3 regions of the Paenibacillus sp. SRL342 genome follow, and region 2 is predicted to be linked to each of the others. Evidence: predicted binding sites of a transcription regulator. Region 2 holds the regulator's gene; each other region holds the start of a gene.
What was found. The regulator NrdR, encoded in region 2, represses ribonucleotide reductase genes. The targets are predictions, from matches to a motif close to AACACNATATATNGTGTT.
Positions count from the first base shown of each region.

Region 1 (4,408 bases), 160 kb from region 2:
ATCTCCGTATCGAAGGAACAGAGAGCATACTCGACCGAGTGCTTCAGCCATCGCAAACACGTCCGAGCCCGCTTTGCCCACGTTCAGGAAGATCTCACCCGGCGTTCCCTCCAGATCATTGATCGTAATGTAAGCCATCCCAAATGGCGTATTGATTTTGTATGTCGCACCGCGCAGTACTTGAGGACGGTTTCTGTATTGTTTATCCAGCACTGTAGAAGAGGAAGGGGGTTGCTCGGAAGAATGCGTGCTAACACCATCCTGGCTATTGGAAGTTCTATCACTTGCCTGTACTTCAGCATTATTCGGGTTTTCTATTACAGATACGACTGTCTTCTCTTCAGCTTCCGCCGTGTTCTGATCTTCAGCCTGGGTCGCTTCCTTCTTCGACGTGGACAACACCTGCACATCCCTGCTGCCGTCGCGATATATCGTTACTCCCTTGCAGCCTAGGTCGAAGGCCAGTTCGTACAGCTCAGCCGTGTCCTCCACTGTAAAATCAGCCGGACAGTTTGCCGTTTTCGAGATCGAACTATCCACCCATTGCTGAATGGCAGCCTGCACCCGGATGTGATTTTCAGCCGACAGATCCATCGCCGTTACATAATAATCTGGTAAGGCTTCACCCGGATGTTCATCCAGCCAATCTTGTGCAATCGGTACGAACTGTTCATCATAACCTAGACGGCTTTGACGGAAATACTTGAAGGCGAAATACGGCTCAATACCTGTTGATGTGCCCACCATCGTACCTGTACTTCCCGTTGGCGCTTGTGTGATCAGTGTGACATTTCGAATGCCCTGTTTACGAATGGCCTCTCCCACTTCAGGGTACGTCGCCACCATATTTTTCATGAATCCACTCTTTAAATACGGTTCAGCTTCAAAAGCTGGGAAAGCTCCCTTCTCTGCTGCAATCTCTGCCGATGCCAGATAGGCCTCCTTCGCCATGAATCCATACAGTTTATCCAGAAAAACAAGAGATTCAGGACTGCCGTATCGAATACGCAGCTTAATCATCAGCTCTGCCAGTCCCATCGTGCCAAGCCCAACCCGGCGTTCACGTTGTTGATTCAGTCTATTTTCCTCAAAATGATATGGTGTTGCATCGATGACATTGTCCAAAAATCTAGCCGAGATGCGAGTGGTTTCCGCCAGTTCATCCCATGCCACATCATGATTTGTTTCATCGTAGAATTTGGACAGATTAATGGCAGACAGATTACATACACCCCAGGCAGGCAGACCCTGTTCCGCGCATGGATTAGTACAGATGATCGGGTTAAAGTACCAGCTGTTGGACATCTGGTTATAGTACTCCATGAATACCACACCAGGCTCTGCCGATTTCCAGGCTGATTCAATAATGGTATGCCAGATTTCGCGCGCCTTCAGTGTACGATAGTGCACCACCGAATGACCTGCTGCTTTCCATTGCTGCATATCCCCGTTCCACTCGGTGTCGTAGTCCGGATCGTTCGTATCGGGGAAAACCAAGTCCCAATCTCCATCCTGCTTGACAGCCTCCATAAATGTGTTGCTCACACATACAGACAGATTGGCATTGGTCACCTGCCCCATCGTTTGTTTCACGGTAATAAAATCAAGCACATCCGGATGCCAGTCATTCATCATGAGCATGAGCGCACCACGGCGGCTCCCACCCTGTTCAATCAGTCCAGTCGTATAACTGAACAATCCGCCCCACGATACGGAACCGCTGGATGATCCGTTGACACCTTTCACCACCGCTCGGCGAGGACGCAAAGAGGACAAATTAATGCCAACGCCTCCCCCACGTGCCATAATCTCCGTCATCTCGGTCAAAGTCTTCATGATGCCACCCCGACTGTCTTGCGGAGACGGAATGACATAACAATTGAAAAGTGTCAACTCATCGCTTGCCCCCGCACCGGCAGCAATGCGGCCTCCGGGTACTAACTTCCAATCTTCCAACACGGAGCGGAACTTGGACTCCCACGTTGCCCGCTGATCCGCTGTGGATTCGACAGAAGCCATCGCTTTGGCAAGACGGTCCCACATCTCTTCCGGTGTTTTTTCTATGTTGAGTGTCAATTTCTCCACGTTTGTCTCGATGATCTCTCCGCTTCGAGTCCTTACCTGTACAAGCTGACCCTGACGTTCTATGATTTCGCCCACTTCCTTGGTTGGGAACTTCGGATCATCCTTCGTTAATACCAATACCACATCTCCGACCTTGGCATGATTCGAATCGGCGTCCTTCCAGGCGTATCGGTCCAGAAATATTTTTTCGCTGAGTCCTTCTAATGGGTACGATCGTTGGTTCGATTTCATCGCTACGTTCAACCTCCCGAAATAGATCTCCATTTTCACTATAAGAGTAAATTATGATAAAACACCACATATAGTGATATAAAACCAGTATATTACACCATATATTGATTTTCCATAAGACTTTTATCACAGACTTTATTTTATAGACTCCCCTGCTCGGACAAACTTCTTCACACACCCTCATACGCATGAATACGATATCTGTGAATTTTTTGGCACACAAAAAATCTGGGGATAACAGCGATTGGAAGGTTGTTCTGTCATCGTAGTGTTCGTGCAAATAAACTGTAGTTCAACTTATATAGTTATGAACTGACTCTCATTCGTCCATACTATTACCTACGAATAAAACGTCATCACGTATGGCAGGGGAGGAAACACCATGAACCGGAAAAACCCGCACCACACGAATCAACCTGTAGCCGAGCTGCCCGTTCCGCTGGAATTTGATCGAAGCTGGATTAATCAATTGGAATCACGACTGGATAAAGGAGGTCCTTGGGGGGATTATCGACTCTTCCAACTGGGCATTCAAGCCGAAGAAACCAATCTGATTCCCAATTTTGACGAGATCCAGTGTTTGAAGCATCTACAAGGCCTTACTCCACTTCCTCATCAGATGGACACTGCACGCAGAGTATTATTTGAAATGTCAGGCCGGGCCATTCTCGCCGATGAGGTGGGTCTTGGCAAAACCATTGAAGCCGGTCTCATTCTGAAAGAATATATGGTTCGAGGTCTCGTATCCAAGGTACTCATTCTCGTGCCAGCGTCTCTTGTGCTGCAATGGGTACGGGAGTTGAATTCGAAATTTGGCATCCCTGCTATTGCCCAGAAAAAGGCCTATTCCTGGCAGAATGAAGTGGTTGTTGCTTCCATGGATACAGCCAAACGTGACCCGCACAAAGATATGCTGCTGAATACCGATTACGACATGATCATTATTGACGAGGCTCATAAGCTCAAAAACAAAAAAACAACCAACTATCAATTCATGCTGAAATTGCGCAAAAAGTATTGCCTGCTGCTCACAGCTACACCTGTGCAGAACGATATGAGTGAATTGTTCAATCTGATCAACCTGCTGAAGCCCGGTCAACTGGGTCGTCAGGGTGACTTTGCGGCCAACTTTGTTGTAGACAAGCGGGTTCCGAAAAATCAGGAACAGCTTAAGAACGAGTTATCCAAAGTCATGATTCGTAACCGCCGCGGCGAAGGCCCCGTTCAATTTACCAAACGGAACGTCTCCAACGTGAATCTGCAATTATCGCCCGAAGAACAAGCGCTTTATGATGGTGTGACTTCCTTTGTCAAAGACCAGTACCAGGAAGCTGGCGGCAATCTGAGCAGCATGCTCTCCCTTGTTACATTGCAGCGTGAAGTGTGCAGCAGTCGGGATGCTGTATTTGTGACGCTGGTTAATCTGTCGAAGAAACTTCCGCTGGACTCTCCCCTTCGGGACAAGATTTGGGAACTCGTTGCCCATATTAAAGCGATCAAGGAAAATACCAAAGCCGAGAAAACAATGGAACTGATTCGGAACATGAATGAAAAAGTAATCATCTTCACCGAATACCGGGCCACGCAGGAGTATCTGCTAAACTATTTCCGCAACAATGGGCTTACGGCTGTACCCTATCGGGGTGGTATGAATCGTGGCAAAAAAGACTGGATGATGGATCTCTTCCGCGGGCGTGTGCAGGCCATGATTGCAACCGAAGCGGGTGGTGAAGGCATCAATTTGCAATTTTGCCATCATATGATCAACTTTGATCTGCCTTGGAACCCTATGCGGGTAGAGCAGCGGATCGGCCGGGTACACCGGCTTGGGCAGCAAAATGACGTGAACATCTTCAATTTATCTACGACCGGAACCATTGAGGAACATATTCTGAGTCTGCTGCATGAGAAGATCAATATGTTTGAAATGGTGATCGGCGGGCTGGATGTCATTCTCGAACGGCTGGAGAAAAAGGAGTCTATTGAGAAAAGTTTGTACAAAATCATATTGGAATCACAAACTGATGAAGATATTCGCAGTAAAATGGACTCACTTGGACAATCGCTGAACTCCATTCAACGTGAGGTTGCC
Region 1 covers NZ_OZ481790.1:2,343,954-2,348,361, reverse strand. Annotated here, with positions in the region: gene AC4E8D_RS10880 (adenosylcobalamin-dependent ribonucleoside-diphosphate reductase) at 1-2,316, opposite strand, end outside; gene AC4E8D_RS10875 (DEAD/DEAH box helicase) at 2,699-4,408, shown strand, end outside.
Region 1: AC4E8D_RS10880 (adenosylcobalamin-dependent ribonucleoside-diphosphate reductase) is a predicted target of NrdR. The motif match lies at 2,377-2,394, and genes of this name have one in related genera.

Region 2 (4,408 bases):
AGACAAGAGCGCCGAAGTGACACTACCCGGCGGCAACAGCACAGTGACCATTTCGGGCGGCTCGACGATCGCGAGCGACGGTACGGTTACAGTAGGCGGCAAAGAAGCGCATGTGAACCTGCCAAACGGCAACCAGGTGCATATCCACGACGGATCGAAGATACGGAGCGGCGGAACGGTTGTGGTAGGATCAAGCGGCGCAAGAGTTGGCTTAGACAACGGCATGTCGCTGAACATCCGTGAGGCTACGGAGCTGGCGTTTGATGACGCCACCCCACTGGGCTTCCACGTGCTATCGGGCAATCCTTTCAGGGATGCCAATATGGACGACTGGTTCTACAACGATATAAATTTCGCCTACACATACAATCTTTTCAACGGCACGACGTCCACAACATTCTCACCTGGAAGCGCAATGACGCGTGCAATGTTCGTGCAGGTACTGGCCAATCTTGAGGACGTAAACCTCTCCAGCTACACGGGTTCCCGCTTTAGCGACGTGACGAACGGACAGTGGTACACGGCGGCAGCCGAGTGGGCGGCCGAAAAAGGCATAGTCAACGGTACAAACGCAGACCTGTTTGACCCCAATTCACCGATGACGCGCGAGCAGATGCTGGTGATCCTGTACAACTACATGAAGTACAAGGGCTATGAGCTACCTGAAAGCCACTCTAAGTCCTTCACGGATGAGAGTGAGATCAGCTCCTGGGCGTTGGAGGCCGTTCAGACGCTACGGGGCATCGGCATTGTATTAGGCAAGCCGGACAACTTTTTTGCTCCCAAAGCCACCGCCACCCGCGCCGAAGTAGCCACGATCTTTGTAAGATTCGTCGAATATCTGGCTAACTGAAAGCGTATACAGAAAAATGCAGACCCTTCCGGTTGGACAATATCCAGCCGGAAGGGTCTCCTGTTTTCAAACTGTACTTTTTTTGACAACTCCACAGTCAGGACTTTAAACCCTCTATTTTTTCATCTAGAATATTCGTCCCCAAGTCCAAAAAATTCTAATTAATTAATGCATGTTCTGATTTATTTCACCACAAAAAAATGCCATCACAATAATGTGATGGCATTCTTGATTATGGAGCCTAGGGGGATCGAACCCCTGACCTCATCGCTGCCAGCGATGCGCTCTCCCAGCTGAGCTAAGGCCCCAGGATATGAAGTAGATAACTTGTCCAGCGCTGCTACGTTCCACAGGCGACTCCTATATCATATAAAATCCAGCTTTCGCTGTCAATCACTTTTTAAGATCCAAAGTGATTGGAGAAGAACAACCGATTTCTCTGGTACACACGGACTGGAACTCCAGACTGCTCTTCTCCCTTTACCAACTTCACTAATCCTCCAGATCGTCTTTGGACAACAGGGATTTCAGTTCTTTCATGAACATATTGATATCTTTGAACTGGCGGTATACCGACGCAAAACGGACATACGCCACTTCATCGACTGGAAACAACTGTTCCATCAACAACTCACCAATCTGGCGACTCTCCACTTCAGCATCAGCTGTATTACGCAGAGATTTCTCTACTTCAGATACCATCATCTCCAGGGTCTCTACGGAGACTGGACGTTTCTCACAGGCACGAATAAGCCCGCGGAGAATCTTGTCCCGGCTGAACTCTTCCCGGCTGCCATCTTTCTTAATGACAATCAGTGGAGTCTCCTCAATCATCTCAAACGTTGTAAATCTTCGGGCACACTGCTCACACTCACGGCGACGACGAATCGATTTTGCTTCGTTGGCCGGACGCGAATCAAGCACTTTGGTACCCATATAACCGCAATAAGGACACTTCAACTCAGATCACTTCCCACGTTTTACTTTTTACCACATATTCCCTGTCTTGATTTTGTAATGAAAAATGCATTGCCGACACATAATACTTTTACCAACCCGCGAGGAGGTGAACAGCAATGGCACAAAGCAATGGTAACTCCAACAACTTGGTGGTAACTAAAGCTTCCGCAGCACTCGAGCAAATGAAATATGAAGTTGCTCAAGAACTCGGAATCAGCATCCCACAAGACGGATACCAAGGTAACATGACTTCTTACGAGAACGGTTCGATCGGTGGATACATCACGAAGCGTCTGGTAACAATTGCAGAACAGCAATTGGCAGGTCAATACCAATAATATCTGCATCGTAATACGCTACACAGAGGAGCATGGAGCGGCCGGTGAATAACCGGCCTGCTCTGTGCTTCTACTTATATACTTAGAACGTATTATAGATCTTTACATACTGATTATAATAGTAAATGACTCTTTGTACATAGTGACGCGTCTCACCAAACGGAATATCTTTCACCGTATCGAACGAGCCATCCCACACACCATCTCTGAGCCAACTGTTCACTTTGCCTGGACCCGCATTATAGGCAGCGATCATGACCGCTTCATTGCCATCGAATTGATCGGATAGATTCCGCAGATACCATGTGCCTAATTGAATATTTCGTTCAGGCTCGTGCTTCAATTCCTCCAGCGAAGTGTCGGGAATTTTGGCTTGTTCCAGTATCCAATTCGCCGTGTCCGGCATCAGTTGCATGAGCCCAATGGCACCTCGCTTGGATTCCTTGCTTGTCTTAAAATTAGTCTCCACCTTGATAATGGAAGCAATCAGAAACGGATCAACCTCATAACTCTGAGATTGGGCACGGATCTCTTCCTTATAATGTATGGGATAGAACCATGCCATCCAGTTTGTATTCAGAAATAACACCAGTACAAAGGACACAAACATCAACAGCAGTACACGTTTCTTACGCAATATTCTCATAACAAACCCTTAGGCCGTAGATATGAGTCAATTTGCTGCTCCGTCGCAGACCATAAGCCACTGTTATCGATGACAATGTCTGCCAGCTGTTTTTTGCGCTCAATATCCATCTGTACATCCATTCGAGCCTCGGCCTGTGCTGCAGTCATTCCATCCCGACTCATCAAGCGATCTCGTTGTACCGATCTCGGGACATATACAACCATGACTTCCTCGAAACCGTCCTCCAGACCTGATTCGTAGAGCAAAGGAATATCAGATACCACAAGTTTATCCGGATACTGCAACGCGTATGCAGCAGCCCGTTCACGCATCTCTCTTCGGATCGCCGGATGTGTGATCGCCTCCAATGCCTTTCGTTCCTCTGGTTGTTGAAAAACAATACTTCCAAGCTTTTTCCGATCCAGTGTTCCATCTTCGTTCAGTATGGCTTGTCCAAACCGCTTAACAGCGGCGGCCAACACGGGATGCCCGGGCATCATAACTTCCCGGGCAATAACGTCTGCATCGATGAGCAACGCTCCCTTACTGGCGAGATAGGCGGAAACACTGCTTTTGCCTGTCGCGATCCCGCCGGTTAAGCCTATATTCATCGTTTCACCTCATAACAGCTTCATTATTCCCATAATCATTAACATTAGCGCTGGCAATACAGACAGTCTTCGCATCCAGCGCAGAGCTGAGAATCGTAGGCCAACCTTCATGCCGAGTGACAGAAACGCTCCACTAAACAGCGCAATAATGAGTGCCGTCCACAGTGTAGGGAATCCTAGAAGTGCCGCTCCCAATCCTGCCCCAAACGCATCCAGAGACAAGGCAATACCAAGCCACATCGCTTCCTGGGCAGATATACTTCCCGAGTTATCCATATCCGCCTTGGAGGGACTGCGAAGGATCTGAATGACAACGCCCAGCTTGCGCAGCTCCAGTGTAAATACCATTCGTTCCAGTGATCCACTTGAAGCCGACTGCTCCAGATCCAGTGCGAGCACCTGATTCCTGCCCTTTGAATCCGACAGTCTCTCTTGTGCTTCTCCCACCCCAGTTACCGTTGCTTCTGTTTCCCCACTCGTTCCAGTGTCTGTTTCCTGCTGTTCTTTGCCTTGCTTTCGAATAAGTTGCAATAGTGACCATGCACCAATACCTATCAATATAACGGCTCCCACAATCGAAGCGATATCCGGTGACACCACATGGGACAACAACACACCTACTTGCATCGACAAGGCAATAACCAATCCCGAACAGATCGAAATAACAGCGATAGATAACAGGGGAATCTTAGTCCTCCGTAACCCATATGTAATCCCGACTCCAAAACCATCTAAACTAAGCGCCAAAGCAAGCGCCAGCAATGAAATAAAATGATGCAGCACCCCGGACTCCTCCTCTGTGCGGTACTCGTGCCAACTGAAGATGCCAGTATGGGTATACGCCCGCTTATTTCTGCCATATCAGTATATGGAGGGAGGAATCCAAGGGTGCTATGATTTCATCATTTCGTTCATTCAGTTCATGTTACAGCAGCTGACAGTTCGGACAAAAATGCGTTCCACGGCCACCAACCACCGTTTTTTCAATTAACGTACCACAAGTTGTACAAGGTTCTGA
Region 2 covers NZ_OZ481790.1:2,185,134-2,189,541, reverse strand. Annotated here, with positions in the region: gene AC4E8D_RS10175 (S-layer homology domain-containing protein) at 1-853, shown strand, start outside; tRNA gene AC4E8D_RS10170 (tRNA-Ala) at 1,089-1,161, opposite strand; gene nrdR (transcriptional regulator NrdR) at 1,346-1,813, opposite strand; gene AC4E8D_RS10160 (alpha/beta-type small acid-soluble spore protein) at 1,930-2,151, shown strand; gene AC4E8D_RS10155 (lytic transglycosylase domain-containing protein) at 2,234-2,797, opposite strand; gene coaE (dephospho-CoA kinase) at 2,794-3,390, opposite strand; gene AC4E8D_RS10145 (manganese efflux pump) at 3,400-4,173, opposite strand; gene mutM (DNA-formamidopyrimidine glycosylase) at 4,316-4,408, opposite strand, start outside.

Region 3 (4,408 bases), 2.7 Mb from region 2:
AATCAGTTGACGAACTTTCCCGATACGATCCGCATTGATCTTTCCTTCGTCCCATCCTAGCTTGGCAGCACGGCTATTCTCTGGGATATCGGAAACGGACGTATATTTCCCGGTCAATAGACCTTGAGCAAGCGGGGAGTATACAACTTGTCCAATGCCTTTACGCTCGCCGAGCGGAATAATCTCATTTTCGATATAACGGTCAAACATATTGTACACCGGTTGATTGACCACGATATGATCGAGGAGCAGACGATCTGCTGTACCTAACGCATCTTCCATCTGAGCTGCAGTCCACTGGCTGACGCCTACATATAACACTTTGCCTTGACGTACAAGATCATCAAGAGCGCGGAGTGTTTCTTGGATTGGTGTTTCGGTATGATAACGATGACAGTAATAGATATCCACATATTCAACGCCCAGGCGCTTCAAGCTGGCTTCACATTGCTCCTTGATATGTTTGCGAGACAACCCCTGGTCATTCGGACCATCACCCATTTTGCCAAATACTTTGGTTGCAAGTACATAAGAGTCACGGGAGTACGCTTTGAGCGTCTGTCCAAGCAGTTCTTCTGCTGCACCCCGTTCATATACATTGGCAGTATCAAAAAAGTTAATGCCTTCATCAAATGCAGTTTCAATTGATTTCACCGCATTTTCACGTTCCACATACCCTCCGTACGTCAGCCAGCTTCCCAGGCTGATCTCGCTTACTTTCAGTCCGCTTCCACCTAATCTGCGATAATCCAATGTACATCCTCCTCTGTGGTTATAAAGATGAAGTTCACTTTCTATTGTAACGTAACCAGCTCGGAATAAAAGGGCTTTGCCTCAGAAAATGGAAAATGAAAAAAAACGCACCATAACAGGTGCGCCGAATAAAGATTTGTCTTCTGATCATGATTTAAGGCAAAGTAATACTCAATGCATTCAACAGATCAGCCTGTCTGACTGGCTTCGTCAGGACAGCATCAAAGGCTTCTGCTTCATGCAATTCAATGTGTATACCATAAGGAACAAGAACAATGACGGGCAGATCCTCCAGTCGCTGTTTCAGTTCTTGTACAAAATCGACCGCGCCGCCTTCCAGTAATCCCATATCTACAACGGCTACATCAGGCATGAATCCTTCGTTGATCCAATCATGCGCTAATGTCAAATTCGAGGTCATGTGTACATCCATCTCCCACCTACGCATCAGGGAAGAGACGCCTTGCAAAATGTCAGGGTCCTTGGCGAGTAACACCTTTTTCCCTTTTAACCGTTGCTGAACACTTGCGAGTTGAGGTAACTCCCAGTATCTGCGTAACGGAAGGGATATGTTGAATTCCGTCTCATTTTCCTTCACACTGCTCACCTGAATATGGCCATGCATGAGAATGGCAAGATTCTGGCTTACAGCCAGACCCAGATTGCTTCCAATCAGTTTTTGGATATTCAACTTCTCTTCTTGGCTGTTAAAGGTTTGGATCTTCTTATCCGATAACGTCTGACCTGTGTAATTCACCTTGAGCAGAAGTGTACCCGTCTCTTCGGTGTCTTCTCCGTTCACCACTGCCGTGATCAGGACGGAGCCCTCACGCGTTGAATCGAGAGCGTATTGAATGACATGTGCAAGCAGCTGTCCGATCTTGATCTCATCACCAACGAATACTTGCGACACATTCAGCTCCAGATTCAATCCCAGCTCAATGTTCTTGCCAGCCGCAATTCCCGCATAAAGATAGACCGTATTCTCGATTGTACCTACCAGATCGAAAGGATCATCATGTATAACCGTTTTACCTGCCTCATTGATGTTGAAATTCATCATATTGTTCAACAAAGTAAGCAGAATATTGCCGCTCGTCTCAATCATATTCACATATTCTGACTGCTCCTCAGGCATATCCGGTGTACGTATCAGATCTGTCAGTCCCAGAATGCCGTTCAACGGATTACGAATCTCATGACTCATCAGCTTGAGCATCTGTGATTTGGTCATGGCCTCCGATTCAGCTCGTTCTTTCTCTGCCTGGAGCTGCTGTTGCATTTGTTCCGAATCACTCAATTTACGCTCCTGAAGATGCAGTGTGCTCTCCAGGTCCACAACATAGCCAAGGAATACAGCCATCGCCTTCAGCGTCTTCATGTCGGTTTCACTGATTACATAATCAGGATTATCCATCAGACAGATGGTCCCGAATGTTTCGCCAGATCTTCGCATGATGGGCACGCCCACGAAGAAACGATTGCCGAGCCCACTCGTGACATCCATGAATCTTGTCATCGGATGTTCACATGTATTCTGGATTGTAAGGTTCTCATGTTTATCTTTTAATACCAAGCTGCAGTAAGAATCTTCAAATGGAAGTTCGCTACCTTTTACAATCAATTCTTCCTTGCGATTGAACGCCTCCAGAATGACATTCGTCAAACCGTCATTCGTAGCAACAAAGATGGTATTGACCTTCAATATACCACTTAGTACGTCTACAATATGGGCCGCAGCTTCCTTTATATCTTCATAGAAGCCTCTCGTAATGCCTTCTGCCGTCCCCATGATCCACCCCTTTTATCTTAGCTGCACTATCCAATCTGTAGATCATAATTGTGTAATCACGTACAAGGGTTCATCAAAAAATCCGAATAGCTGTCACAATCTATACTTATATGTTTAACACCGTAGCTGTATAAGAGAATCATACTTCCTGTTTATTGCCCATTTGCGGTCAAAACAGTTCTTAAACGGATGGATTAACAAACGAAAAACTATGGCAAAACGCCTTTTCAGATTGATCAAGGTCCATCTTGTCCGACTTCGGATATTATCCTTGCAGGATAACTAGAAATTATACGCTTCTACTCAAACTTTGGGAACCTTTATCCACAGCAATTAAAGGAAAGTCCACTTTGTCCTGTGAACTATGTGACCATTATCACACCCAAAAAACCACATATAGTTTATAAATGGATAAGACGAATCTACATATAGTGTTATACGGAAATTGAATGATATTCAATCATTTTAGGAGGAACCTTACATGAACATGCTTGAGTATGCCACTCCACCGGCATCCGATCTATTATCCGACCTGGGAAGACGAATTATTGGCGCAGAAGACGCCGATACGCTGAGGGAAAATGCCAATCTGAACGGAGACTCCTTCAGCGGCAAGATGAGCAGGCTCGGTTCGGAGACAGCCAAGTGGCATGCTCTGCGTCATGTGTTGCCGGAAGAGCTTGCCCAAGCTGTGGAGAATGGGGATCTGTATGTACACGATCTGGACCAGTATGCACTTGGAACGACCAACTGCATCTTTATCCCGTTTGACCGTCTTCTTGCTGCGGGTTTCAATACAGGCAACGGATCGGTTCGCACACCTCAGACAATCATGTCTGCAATGGCTCTGGTTGCGATCATCTTCCAATCCCAGCAGAACAGTCAATATGGCGGTGTGTCAGCCAATAAAATCGACTGGGATCTGGCTCCCTATGTACAGCGATCGTTCCGCAAACATTACCGCAAAGGACAACGACTCTTTGGTGAGCATGCCCTGCTCGAGGATGAACAGCTTCATCTGGACAGCATCGAAGCGAAGAATCAGTGCCCGCAGGCGTATGCCTTCGCCTATGAAGAGACTGAACTGGAGACAGGACAAGCTGCTGAATCGCTGATTCATAACCTGAATACGATGAGCAGTCGTGCAGGTGGCCAGATTCCATTCACTTCACTGAACTATGGATTATGTACATCAGCAGAAGGTCGGTTGGTATCACGCTCGTTGCTGGAAGCAACCATCCGTGGCCTGGGCAACGGGGAGACTCCCGTGTTCCCTCAACATATTTTCCAGTGCAAACAGGGGATCAATCAGGCTCAAGGAGAGCCGAACTATGATTTGTTCCGTCTCGCAGTCACCTGTTCATCCCGGCGGATGTATCCCAACTTTGTCAATGTGGATGCCTCTTTCAATCTGCCTTTCTATCATCCGGAAGATCCGGATACGATCATCGCCACCATGGGATGCCGCACACGTACACTGGCTGACCGATTTGGTCGCAATCGTCAAAGTGGTAAAGGTAATCTGTCCTTCAACACCATTAACCTCGTCAAGCTCGGCATCCGGTTTGGCATCTGCCAAGGCAGCAGAGCCGTTGCAGATCGGGCAGGGTTCTATACTGCTTTGGAGTCGGTTATGCATAATGCCGCTTCCGGCCTGCTGCACCGCTACCAAATTCAGACAGCACAACCTGCTAAGGCATCCGACTTCATGATGCGGGAGGGAGTATGGGAAGGTGGAGAACAGCTTGGCCCGAACGAGCCGGTTGCCGATCTTTTGAAGCATGGAACATTATCTCTTGGTTTTATCGGTCTTGCGGAATGTATGACAGCTCTCTATGGGCGCCATCATGGGCAGGACACTCA
Region 3 covers NZ_OZ481790.1:6,685,343-6,689,750, forward strand. Annotated here, with positions in the region: gene AC4E8D_RS29640 (aldo/keto reductase family protein) at 1-753, opposite strand, end outside; gene AC4E8D_RS29645 (histidine kinase dimerization/phospho-acceptor domain-containing protein) at 908-2,545, opposite strand; gene AC4E8D_RS29650 (anaerobic ribonucleoside triphosphate reductase) at 3,027-4,408, shown strand, end outside.
Region 3: AC4E8D_RS29650 (anaerobic ribonucleoside triphosphate reductase) is a predicted target of NrdR. The motif match lies at 2,964-2,981, and genes of this name have one in related genera.